2 regions of the Cohnella soli genome follow, and region 1 is predicted to be linked to the other one. Evidence: predicted binding sites of a transcription regulator. Region 1 holds the regulator's gene; the other holds the start of a gene.

What was found. Region 1 encodes Rex, which represses fermentation and respiration genes when NADH is low (regulators of the CRP and FNR family bind a similar motif). Its sites were predicted from a motif close to TTGTGAAATATTTCACAA; they were not measured.
Region 2: the regulator Rex is predicted to act here: its motif matches at 1,735-1,752, upstream of nadA (quinolinate synthase NadA).

The regions. Positions count from the first base shown of each region.
Region 1 is NZ_JBHSMI010000025.1:155,211-159,973, forward strand. It holds gene ACFPOF_RS13570 (cell wall elongation regulator TseB-like domain-containing protein) at 1-387, opposite strand, end outside; gene ACFPOF_RS13575 (amidohydrolase) at 384-1,694, opposite strand; gene ACFPOF_RS13580 (redox-sensing transcriptional repressor Rex) at 1,688-2,341, opposite strand; gene dinG (ATP-dependent DNA helicase DinG) at 2,338-4,763, opposite strand, start outside.
Region 2 is NZ_JBHSMI010000062.1:118,770-123,532, forward strand. It holds gene ftsH (ATP-dependent zinc metalloprotease FtsH) at 1-886, shown strand, start outside; gene ACFPOF_RS29305 (hypothetical protein) at 1,076-1,510, shown strand; gene nadA (quinolinate synthase NadA) at 1,792-2,730, shown strand; gene nadB (L-aspartate oxidase) at 2,785-4,401, shown strand; gene nadC (carboxylating nicotinate-nucleotide diphosphorylase) at 4,394-4,763, shown strand, end outside.

The DNA of each region.
Region 1 (4,763 bases):
GATCGGCGCCGAGACGCCTACGTGCTCGACTTCGAACTTCTCAAGCATTTGCTTCTTCGTCAAGTTGTTCGCCGCTTTCTCCTTTACGATACCGTCGGACTTCTCGAATACGACCCATGACTCTCCGTCTGCGTCTTTGCCGGAGACGATCCATACTGTCTCGTCCCAAGTATGGGAAGCTGCGTCCGTCACTTCCTTCAGACCCGCTTGCTGCTTGGCAATTCGCACGGCGCGATTTTCCAAGTCGCGGTAATCTTTATCCGAAGAGCGCACATACAAATAGAAGCAGACAAGCACGAACACGATAAATCCTGCGACGAGAAAGCACCACTTGGCCACAGACAACGTAGGCGATTTGCGATGTTCTTCCGTGCGGCTTAAGCTCATCCGCGCAGTCTCCGGAAGCACAATTCCGCCTCGGCTTTGATTCTCTCTTCGTCAAGCGTAAGCAGCTGGCCATTTCTCAGCAATTGCTTGCCGTCGACCCAGACGTGCGCGACGTCGGAACCACGGGCCGAGTACGCCAGGTGCGAAACATAATCGGTATGCGGAACAAAATGAGGCCGATCAATGTTCAGAGCGATGAAGTCCGCTTTCAGTCCGACTTTTAATTGGCCTGTTACGCCTTCCAGACCGATCGAATTCGCGCCATACAACGTGCCCATACGGATCGCTTCCACTGCTGGAATGACGGTCGGATCGCCGGACACGCCTTTATGAAGCAGCGCCGCCATCGAGATTTCCTGGAACAAATCCAAATTATTATTGCTCGCAGCGCTGTCTGTTCCGAGCGAAACCTTAACACCCGCTTTAAGCAAGTCCGGTACGCGCGCGACACCGCTTGCCAGCTTCAAATTGCTGACCGGATTATGAGAGACGGCGACGCCGCGTTCAGCGAGCAAAGCAATTTCGTCGTCGTTCAGATGTACGGCATGCGCGACAAGCGTCGGCCTCCCGAACATGCCTAGTCGATCGAGATGTTCGACCGGACGGCAACCATAATCGCGCACATTCTGCTCGACTTCGGCGATCGTCTCCGACATATGGGTATGCATCGGCAAGTCGAGATCGTGTGCCGCCTCTACGAATTTCAAAATGAAATCTGGCGGGCAAGTATAAGGCGCATGAGGCGAAATCATAACGTTAATACGCCCGTTTGCCTTGCCGTGCCAGTCTTTGGCGAATTGAATGGCATCCGCAAGCTTCGCCTTCTGGACGTCCTCCGGACACAGTCCAATAGCGCCGCGCGTCAAGCTCGCTCTCATGCCGGAACGCTCGACGACTTCGGCAACCCGGTGCATATGATCATACATATCGACGAACGTCGTCGTTCCGGACTTAATCATTTCGGCCGCGGCTAGCGCAGACCCCCAATATACGTCATCCCCGGTAAACTTCGCTTCCGTCGGCCACATATGATTTTGCAGCCACTCCTGCAATGCCAGATCGTCTGCCAGCCCACGAAGCAGAGACATCGCCGCGTGACCATGGGTGTTCACGAGTCCCGGCATAAACAAATAGCCTTTGCCATTCAGCTTCTCGGATGCAAGACGTTTCTCTTCCTCTGGCGCTTCTCCTTCTCCCATGGCGGCGATCCGCTCGCCTTCTACTGCCATCCAGCCTTGAAACTGCGGAAGCGTCTCATTCATTGTGACGAAATACCCGTTCTCGATCAATAATCGCGTCATCAAAATTCGTCTCCTTCATTCGATCCGTTGATCGAGTCCATATAATAAGCAAGGCTAAGCAGCTCTGCTGTAAAGTCTGCATGATGAATGCGAACGCCAGGCGCGGCTTTCAGGACGACCGGCGCGAAATTCAGAATGCCCCGGACGCCGGAAGCGATGAACTGGTCTGCGACATTTTGCGCTTCGGCTGCCGGCACTGTAATAATGCCTACCGAGATGTCCAGTTGCTGCACCGTTTCTTTTAATTCGTTCATCGGCTGAACGGTCAACCGATTAATCATCGACCCTTTTTTGCTCTCATCCGCGTCGAATACAGCGACAATTTTCATATTGTCTTTAATATACGTATTATAATTGCACAACGCCCGTCCCAAGTTGCCCGTACCGACAAGGGCGACGTTCAGCGTCTTGTCCAGCTTCAAAATTTGGCGGATTTTCTCGATCAAGTAATCGACGTTATAGCCGACGCCCTTGCGGCCGAACTCCCCGAAATAAGCGAGGTCTTTACGAATCTGCGCCGGATTCAAGTCCAGCTTCTCTCCGAGTTCCTGCGAGGAAACCGTGTGAATATTGCTCACGCTCAGTTCATTAAGGAAACGCAAGTATATCGGCAGCCGCCGAACGACCGCCTCGGAAATTTTGATCGGTTTCATTCTGGTTCCCTTCTTTCTATTCCTTGTTCGGGAAACAGCCACTCGCGCGCTCTACCGGCGAGTGAAGCCGTCGGTAAATGCTCCATTTTAGGCCCAGGCAGCGAGTACAGAAAATGTTTCCCATAATACGTTTCGATAACCCTCGTATCGTAAAGCAACACGATCCCGCGATCTGTCGCCGTTCGCACGAGCCGTCCAAACCCTTGCTTAAAGCGGATAACCGCTTGGGGAAGCGACAGCTTCATGAATGGATTTTGGTTTTCCGCCTGCAGTTTCTCGGCTTTCGCTTCCGCGACGGGATGGTTAGGCGGCTGGAAAGGCAATCTGACGATCGCGAGGCACGTAAGCGCATCCCCCGGCAAGTCGATGCCTTCCCAGAAGCTGCTCGTACCAAGCAACACCGTTGCCGGCTGTTTGATGAATTGCTGCGTCAACCTACTACGACTTCCTCCGTCGAGCCCTTGGCCGAGCACTTGAATACCGGCAGGCTCCAGCTTATCTTTCAGAGGACCGTATACCGTTTTTAACATTCGATGCGACGTGAACAGTACGAGCATTCTCCCGCCCGCCGTTCGCGCCATCTCCTCTAACGAGGCTGTCAGCGCCGCAACAAACGCGGCTTCTCCTTCCCTGCCTTTGATGCCCGGGAAATCGCGAGGAATGAGCACGAGCGCCTGTTCTCGATATTTGAATGGAGAAGGCAGCATCGCTGTCTTGAGTCTGCCGACTTTGTCCGCTTCGTTTAAGCCGAGTTGCTCGGTCACAAAACCAAACGACTTGCCGATCGTCAGCGTAGCCGATGTCATAACGACACTCGCTTTTTTGTCAAACACGCCTTCCTTCAACAATCCGCTCACATCGGCCGGAACCCCATATATCGATACAGACCTGCTCCGGTATTGGGAATGCCCTTCAATCCAGTAAACGTATTCCGGTCGACCGAGCGTTACGAACGACTGCGTGTCCGCTCTCGTATTCGCCAAATCTTTCAGCACGCCGCCCATGTCTGTCAGCAGCCCTTGCAAACCAAGCTCGTCCGCTTCGTCTCGCATGTCGGCAACGATTTTCTCCATCGGGCGAATGAAGTCGGACAGCAGTTGGATTACATTATTGCCGTCCACCGTTAACGCTTCCCATTGCGGAGGCAGTTGATCCGCTTTCAACCTATAGGTCATGTTGCCCGTCTCGTCGGCGGCGGCGTGAGAAGCAAGCATGCCGAAGCAGGCGTCCATCCATCGTTCCCACGCTTCCCGTATCTCGGTTAGCTTTGGCGCTAGCTCTTCAAGCTTTTCGGCCCAGACGTTCGCTTGCGACGATCCCATGGATGTAGCTTCGGTAATCAATTGCGGAAGCAAACCGGTCTTAGCGTCCTTCCATACGCGCAGCAACGGCAACAGGAGCGTGCCATGACTCGTTTTCTGCCCGAGATGCTGGCTCGCCACTTCTTCCAGATGATGAGCCTCGTCGATAACCAGTTTATCATAAGCCGGGAGCAAACGGTGCTCGGCGCGCAAATCCGTAAATAACAGCGCATGGTTCGTAATAATCAAATCGGCTTTGCTAGCTTCCTGCCTCGCGCGGTGATAGAAACAGCGCTTAAACCAAGGGCATGCCCGGTTGAGGCATGAAGCAGTATCGCTGGCCACTGCATCCCATTCTTCTCTATGCCGCCCGCCTACATTAAGTTCCTCTGATTCGCCTCTGGCCGTTTCGCTTAGCCAGACAGTCATGCCTCCGCGAATAATCGCTTCTTCCCTACCGAATGCATGCTCGGGAAGCTGCTGCCGGTTCTCGAACTTGCGAAGGCACAAATAATTGCTGCGGCCTTTGAACACGGTTGCGCGGAACGGCATCGGCAGCGCTTGCTGCAGCAGCGGCAAATCTCTTTCTCGCAGTTGTTCCTGCAATTGGATCGTATGGGTGCTGACGACGACTTTTTTCTCTTCCTTCAGTCCATAATAGAGAGAGGGCAACAAATAACCGAGCGACTTACCCGTGCCTGTCCCTGCTTCGACCAGCAGATGAGAATCAGCTTCCAACGCGTCGAAAACTTCCTTAAACATAATATCCTGACCTTCCCTCGCCTCGTACGAAGGGAAAAGCGTCTTCAGGTTATTTTGCACGGCGGCCATATATTGTTCGAAGTCCATCTCCCGCAACGCTTCGGGAATGCCGTCGGACTCGCGATTCGCATTGTCTTCGCTCCAATCGCCAACGTTCATCGCGAATTGTCGGAAGTAGTGCAGCCCTTCCTCTGGAATAAACGGCTGAGTTTCCCGCCATGCGGCGACGTGGGCGATCAGCCACCCAAGATCGCTATTGTCCGGGCTGAACAGCATGCCAAGCCTTTGGAGGGTAAGTAACGGAAGGTGCTGCAGCTTGTTCAAGCAAAGCATAAAGAGTTCCGACGTCGCAAGCGCGT
Region 2 (4,763 bases), on a different contig from region 1:
CACCGGCGCCGATCTGGAGAACTTGCTGAATGAAGCGGCGCTTCTCGCCGCCCGTCGCAACAAGAAAGACATCGCGATGCAAGAAGTCGACGAAGCGATCGACCGCGTTATCGTTGGCACGGAGAAGAAGAGCCGGGTCATCAGCGACCGCGAGAAACGCATTGTCGCTTATCACGAAGCGGGCCATACGATCGCCGGATTTTTCCTCGAGCATGCAGACACGGTACACAAGGTTACAATCATTCCGCGCGGACGCGCGGGCGGATACGTCATCATGCTGCCGAAGGAAGACCGCATGCTTGTCACAAAGCAAGAGCTGCTCGATAAAGTCACGGGTCTCCTTGCCGGCCGCGCTGCAGAAGAAATTTTCATCGGCGAGATCGGTACGGGCGCATACAGCGACTTCAAGCAAGCGACGAGCATCGTGAGAGCGATGATTATGGAGTACGGGATGAGCGACAAGCTCGGAACGATGCAGTTCGGCAGCTCGCAAGGCCAAGTGTTCCTCGGACGCGACATCGGCCACGAGCAGAACTACTCCGACGCGATCGCGTATGAGATCGACCAAGAGATGCAAGAGATTACGCGCAACTGCTACGATCGCGCCAAGAAGCTCCTGACGGAGAAAAGCGCGGAGATGCACCTCATCGCGAAGACGTTGCTTGACGAAGAGACGCTTGATCTCGACCAGATCAAATCGCTTATCGAGAAGGGCGAAATCGGAACTTCCGAAGACGGCGGCAGCTCCGGTTCTCCAGAGACGAAAGCTGAACCGATCGTCGACACGCTGGGCAACGTGAAAGTGCGTATCCAGACTCGTGATGATGAGCCGCTTCCTCCATCGCCTGAATTGCGTAAGGACGAAGAGCCAGACGAGAACAAATAATAAGCAAGGCGAGGCATTCTCGTATCGAGGTGCGCAACTGCTCAAGAAGCCTTCGGCGTCTGCGGACGCCGGGGGTCTTTTTGCTTAGAGGGTGACGTATGGAAGCAAGGCGTTGTATACTGGTTTAGTTGCGTATCATTGGAAAAAATGCGCAAGCAATAGTTATACATTACTTGCGGAGGTGCTGTTGTGAATATCAACTGGGATTTTAAGTCATGGAGTTCGAGCAAGAAAACTTTGGCGATTGCTACTGTGGTGGCGTTTTTGTCGCTGTTCATGCCGTGGATTAAAGTAACGAGCGCCTTCGGTGTGGGCGGGTCGGCGAATGGATGGGAGTTTTCCACGTTTCTCGCTCTTGTCATCGTAAGCATACCGACTGTTTTCGCATTGATGGATAAGGAACTTCCCAAATTTAACGTTCAGTTTTTCCAAGGGCCGTTACGGGGAACGGTATGCGGCGCTTACGGCGTCATTACAGCCATCTACTGGATGTTCCATGCCAAAAAAAGCGTGATGGGACTCGTGGGAACCAAACCGGGGTTCGGCGTCTACGTGTTCCTGCTCGCTTCTGTGCTGGCGATTTACGGGAGTATGAAGCATACCCAGGGAGAACGCGCGAATTAGAACGGGTAAAATAAAGAAAATGCGGTCCGCCAGTTTCCTTCGGGAAACTAGCGGATTTTTATTTGTGGACTCACACATCCCACTTACGCGCAGCCATTGGAGCAGGAGCATATGGATGTAACGAGTTGGATGTCCGGTTCGCCAAATCACACAATTGACAGCCCTATCCGGCACGTGTAAATTAAGTGTTAATACACAAACTAAGAAAACATGCCCGCTATACTTTGTGCATTCATTCACAATGTAACCGGACAACCGGATCGCATAGGGAGGGGAACGTTATGGAAGCTCTGGCACTGGAACGCAAAGCGGAACAGAACCGCGAGTTGCGCGAGCGGCTGATGCTACTGAAGAAAGAACGGAACGCCATCATACTCGCGCACTATTATCAGCGCGATGAAATACAGGAGGTCGCCGACTTCCGGGGGGATTCGTTCTTGCTTGCCCAGAAGGCGGCATCAACCGACGCGGATGTCATCGTGTTCTGCGGCGTACATTTTATGGGAGAAAGCGCGAAAATTCTAGCCCCGCACAAGACGGTGCTTGTCCCGGACGAACGGGCCGGATGCCCGATGGCCGACATGGTCAATCCGATCGGTCTGCGGGCGCTTAAAGCGAAGCATCCGAACGCTAAAGTCGTCACCTACATCAACTCATCTGCCGACGTTAAAGCGGAGACCGATATTTGCTGTACGTCCGCCAACGCGGTCAAAGTCGTCAATTCGGTCGATTCGGATGAGATTATTTGGTGTCCGGACAAGAACTTGGGTCACTACGTGCAGCAGCACACCGACAAGAAAATGATCATCTGGGAAGGCTACTGCAACACGCACGACATGCTGACGATCAAGGACGTCGAGGAGATGCGGGCGAAGTATCCGAACGCGCAATTCGTCGTGCACCCGGAATGCCGTCCGGAAGTGGTCGCGACGGCGGATTTCGTCGGCAGTACGACGGCGATACTGAAGCATTGCCGCGAGTCCGAGCACAAGGAATTTATCGTCGGCACGGAGGATGGCACCGGTTATCAGCTGCGCCTCGACAGCCCGGATAAGACGTTCCATTTTGCGTCGAAGTTCCTCGTCTGCCCGAACATGAAAGTTAATAACTTAAAGAAAGTCGTCAAATGCCTCGAGACGATGCAACCGCAAATTTACGTGCCGCAGGACGTCGCGGACAAAGCCCGTTTATCGCTGGAGCGCATGCTGTTGGTTAAGTAAATCTTGACCTGAGCAGCCTGCGCTACTCTCTTGTCGGAGTGGGGACTAATACTCATGATTCCACGTTACGTAGTCGATTTTGATCTGGATAAGCTGCCTCGCATAGATACCGACGTCATCGTTATCGGCGCCGGCATCGCGGGCCTGTATACGGCCTTGAAGGCAAGCGAGACGAAACGCGTGCTGATGATTACGAAGAAATCTCTCTTCGACAGCAACACGCGTTACGCGCAAGGCGGCATTGCCGCCGTCATATCGGATGAGGATTCCCCCGATTTCCTCGCGCAAGATACGTTGATCGCCGGCGCCGGACTTTGCGAGGCCGCAGCGGTCGACGTTCTTGTGCATGAAGGACCGCAAGGGGTGCACGAGCTGATTCGCTATGGCACGAACTTCGACGAAGAAAACGGCCATTTCGCCTTAACGAAAGAAGGGGCGCACAGTCAGCGACGCATCCTTCATGCCAACGGAGATGCGACGGGTTATGAGATCGTAAGGGCGTTGGCGGAGCGGACGAAAGTCGATCCGACGCTGGAGTTATGGGACGATCATTTTGTGCTCGATCTGCTAACCGAGGACGGAGAATGCCGCGGGGCGCTCGTGCAGAAGCCGGATGGGACACGCGTCGCGGTGTTCGGGAGCGCAACGATTCTGTGCACGGGCGGCACGGGCCAATTGTATCGATATACGACGAATCCGGAAATCGCCACCGGAGACGGCGTGGCGATGGCTTACCGCGCAGGGGCGGACATTCGCGACATGGAGTTTAACCAGTTTCATCCGACTTCGCTTTGTTACCCGGGAGCGCCGCGTTTCTTGATTTCTGAAGCGGTGCGAGGAGAAGGTGCATACCTTCGCAACATTCGCGGAGAACGTTTTATGGAGAACTATCATCCGCAGCTAGAGCTTGCGCCGCGGGACGTCGTCGCGCGGGCGATTCTCAGCGAGATGGAAGCGACCAAGTCGACCTATGTCTACATCGACATTACGCACGAGACGCCGGAACTGATCAAACATCGTTTTCCGACGATTTTTGAATTCTGCTTGAATTACGGGCTCGACATGACGACGGATTGGATTCCTGTCGCTCCGGCGGCGCATTACATGATGGGCGGCGTAAAAACCGACCTGCGCGGCGAGACGAGCATTCGCCGTCTGTTCGCTTGCGGCGAAGCTTCGTCGACCGGCGTACACGGAGCGAACAGGCTGGCAAGCAATTCACTGTCGGAGGCGATTGTATTCGGTCAACGTATCGTGAACGCAATTAACCTGTTGCCAGCGGGCAAGAAAACGGCGGATAACGGGCCGTCTGCGGGAAGGAACGCGGTATTGACGGGTGCACTGATCGAGCGGCGGTTGAAGTTGCAGAAGGACATGGTGCGTTATGTCGGTCTGCGTCGCAATCGAGCCGGTTTGCAGAAAGGGCTGGACGATCTGAAGAAGCAGTTGCCATTGTTCCAGCTTAACTTAACGAAGAAAGAAGAATTGGAATACGCGAATCTGCTTACTTGCGCGCTGCTTGTTACGGAGTCGGCTTTACATAGGGAAGAAAGTCGCGGCGGACATTATCGGGAAGATTTCCCGCAGCGCGACGACGAACACTGGCGGAAACATACAATCATAAACAGGGATACCGGCATACGCACAGAGAGGGTCGACGAACATGTTTGAACGAGAAAGCGATTGGACGATCGGCGGTCCTGCGGTCGATGCGGTGAAAGCGCAGCTGCGCGCATGGCTCGCGGAAGATATCGGCTCCGGCGACGTGACAACGATGGCGATCGTGCCGCAAGATCATCGTTCTCGCGGCATTATTCATGCAAAACAAGCGGGCATTCTGGCGGGCATTCCGCTGGCAAGGCTCGTCTTCGAGGTCGTGGACCCTGAATTGACATTCGACGCGTTGGCGGCGGACGGGGATCGGGTAGAGCGGGGAACGGTGCTGGCCGTGGTCGAAGGATCGACGCATAGCATACTGACCGGGGAGCGACTCGCGCTGAATTTGTTGCAGCGGCTGTCGGGCATTGCGACGA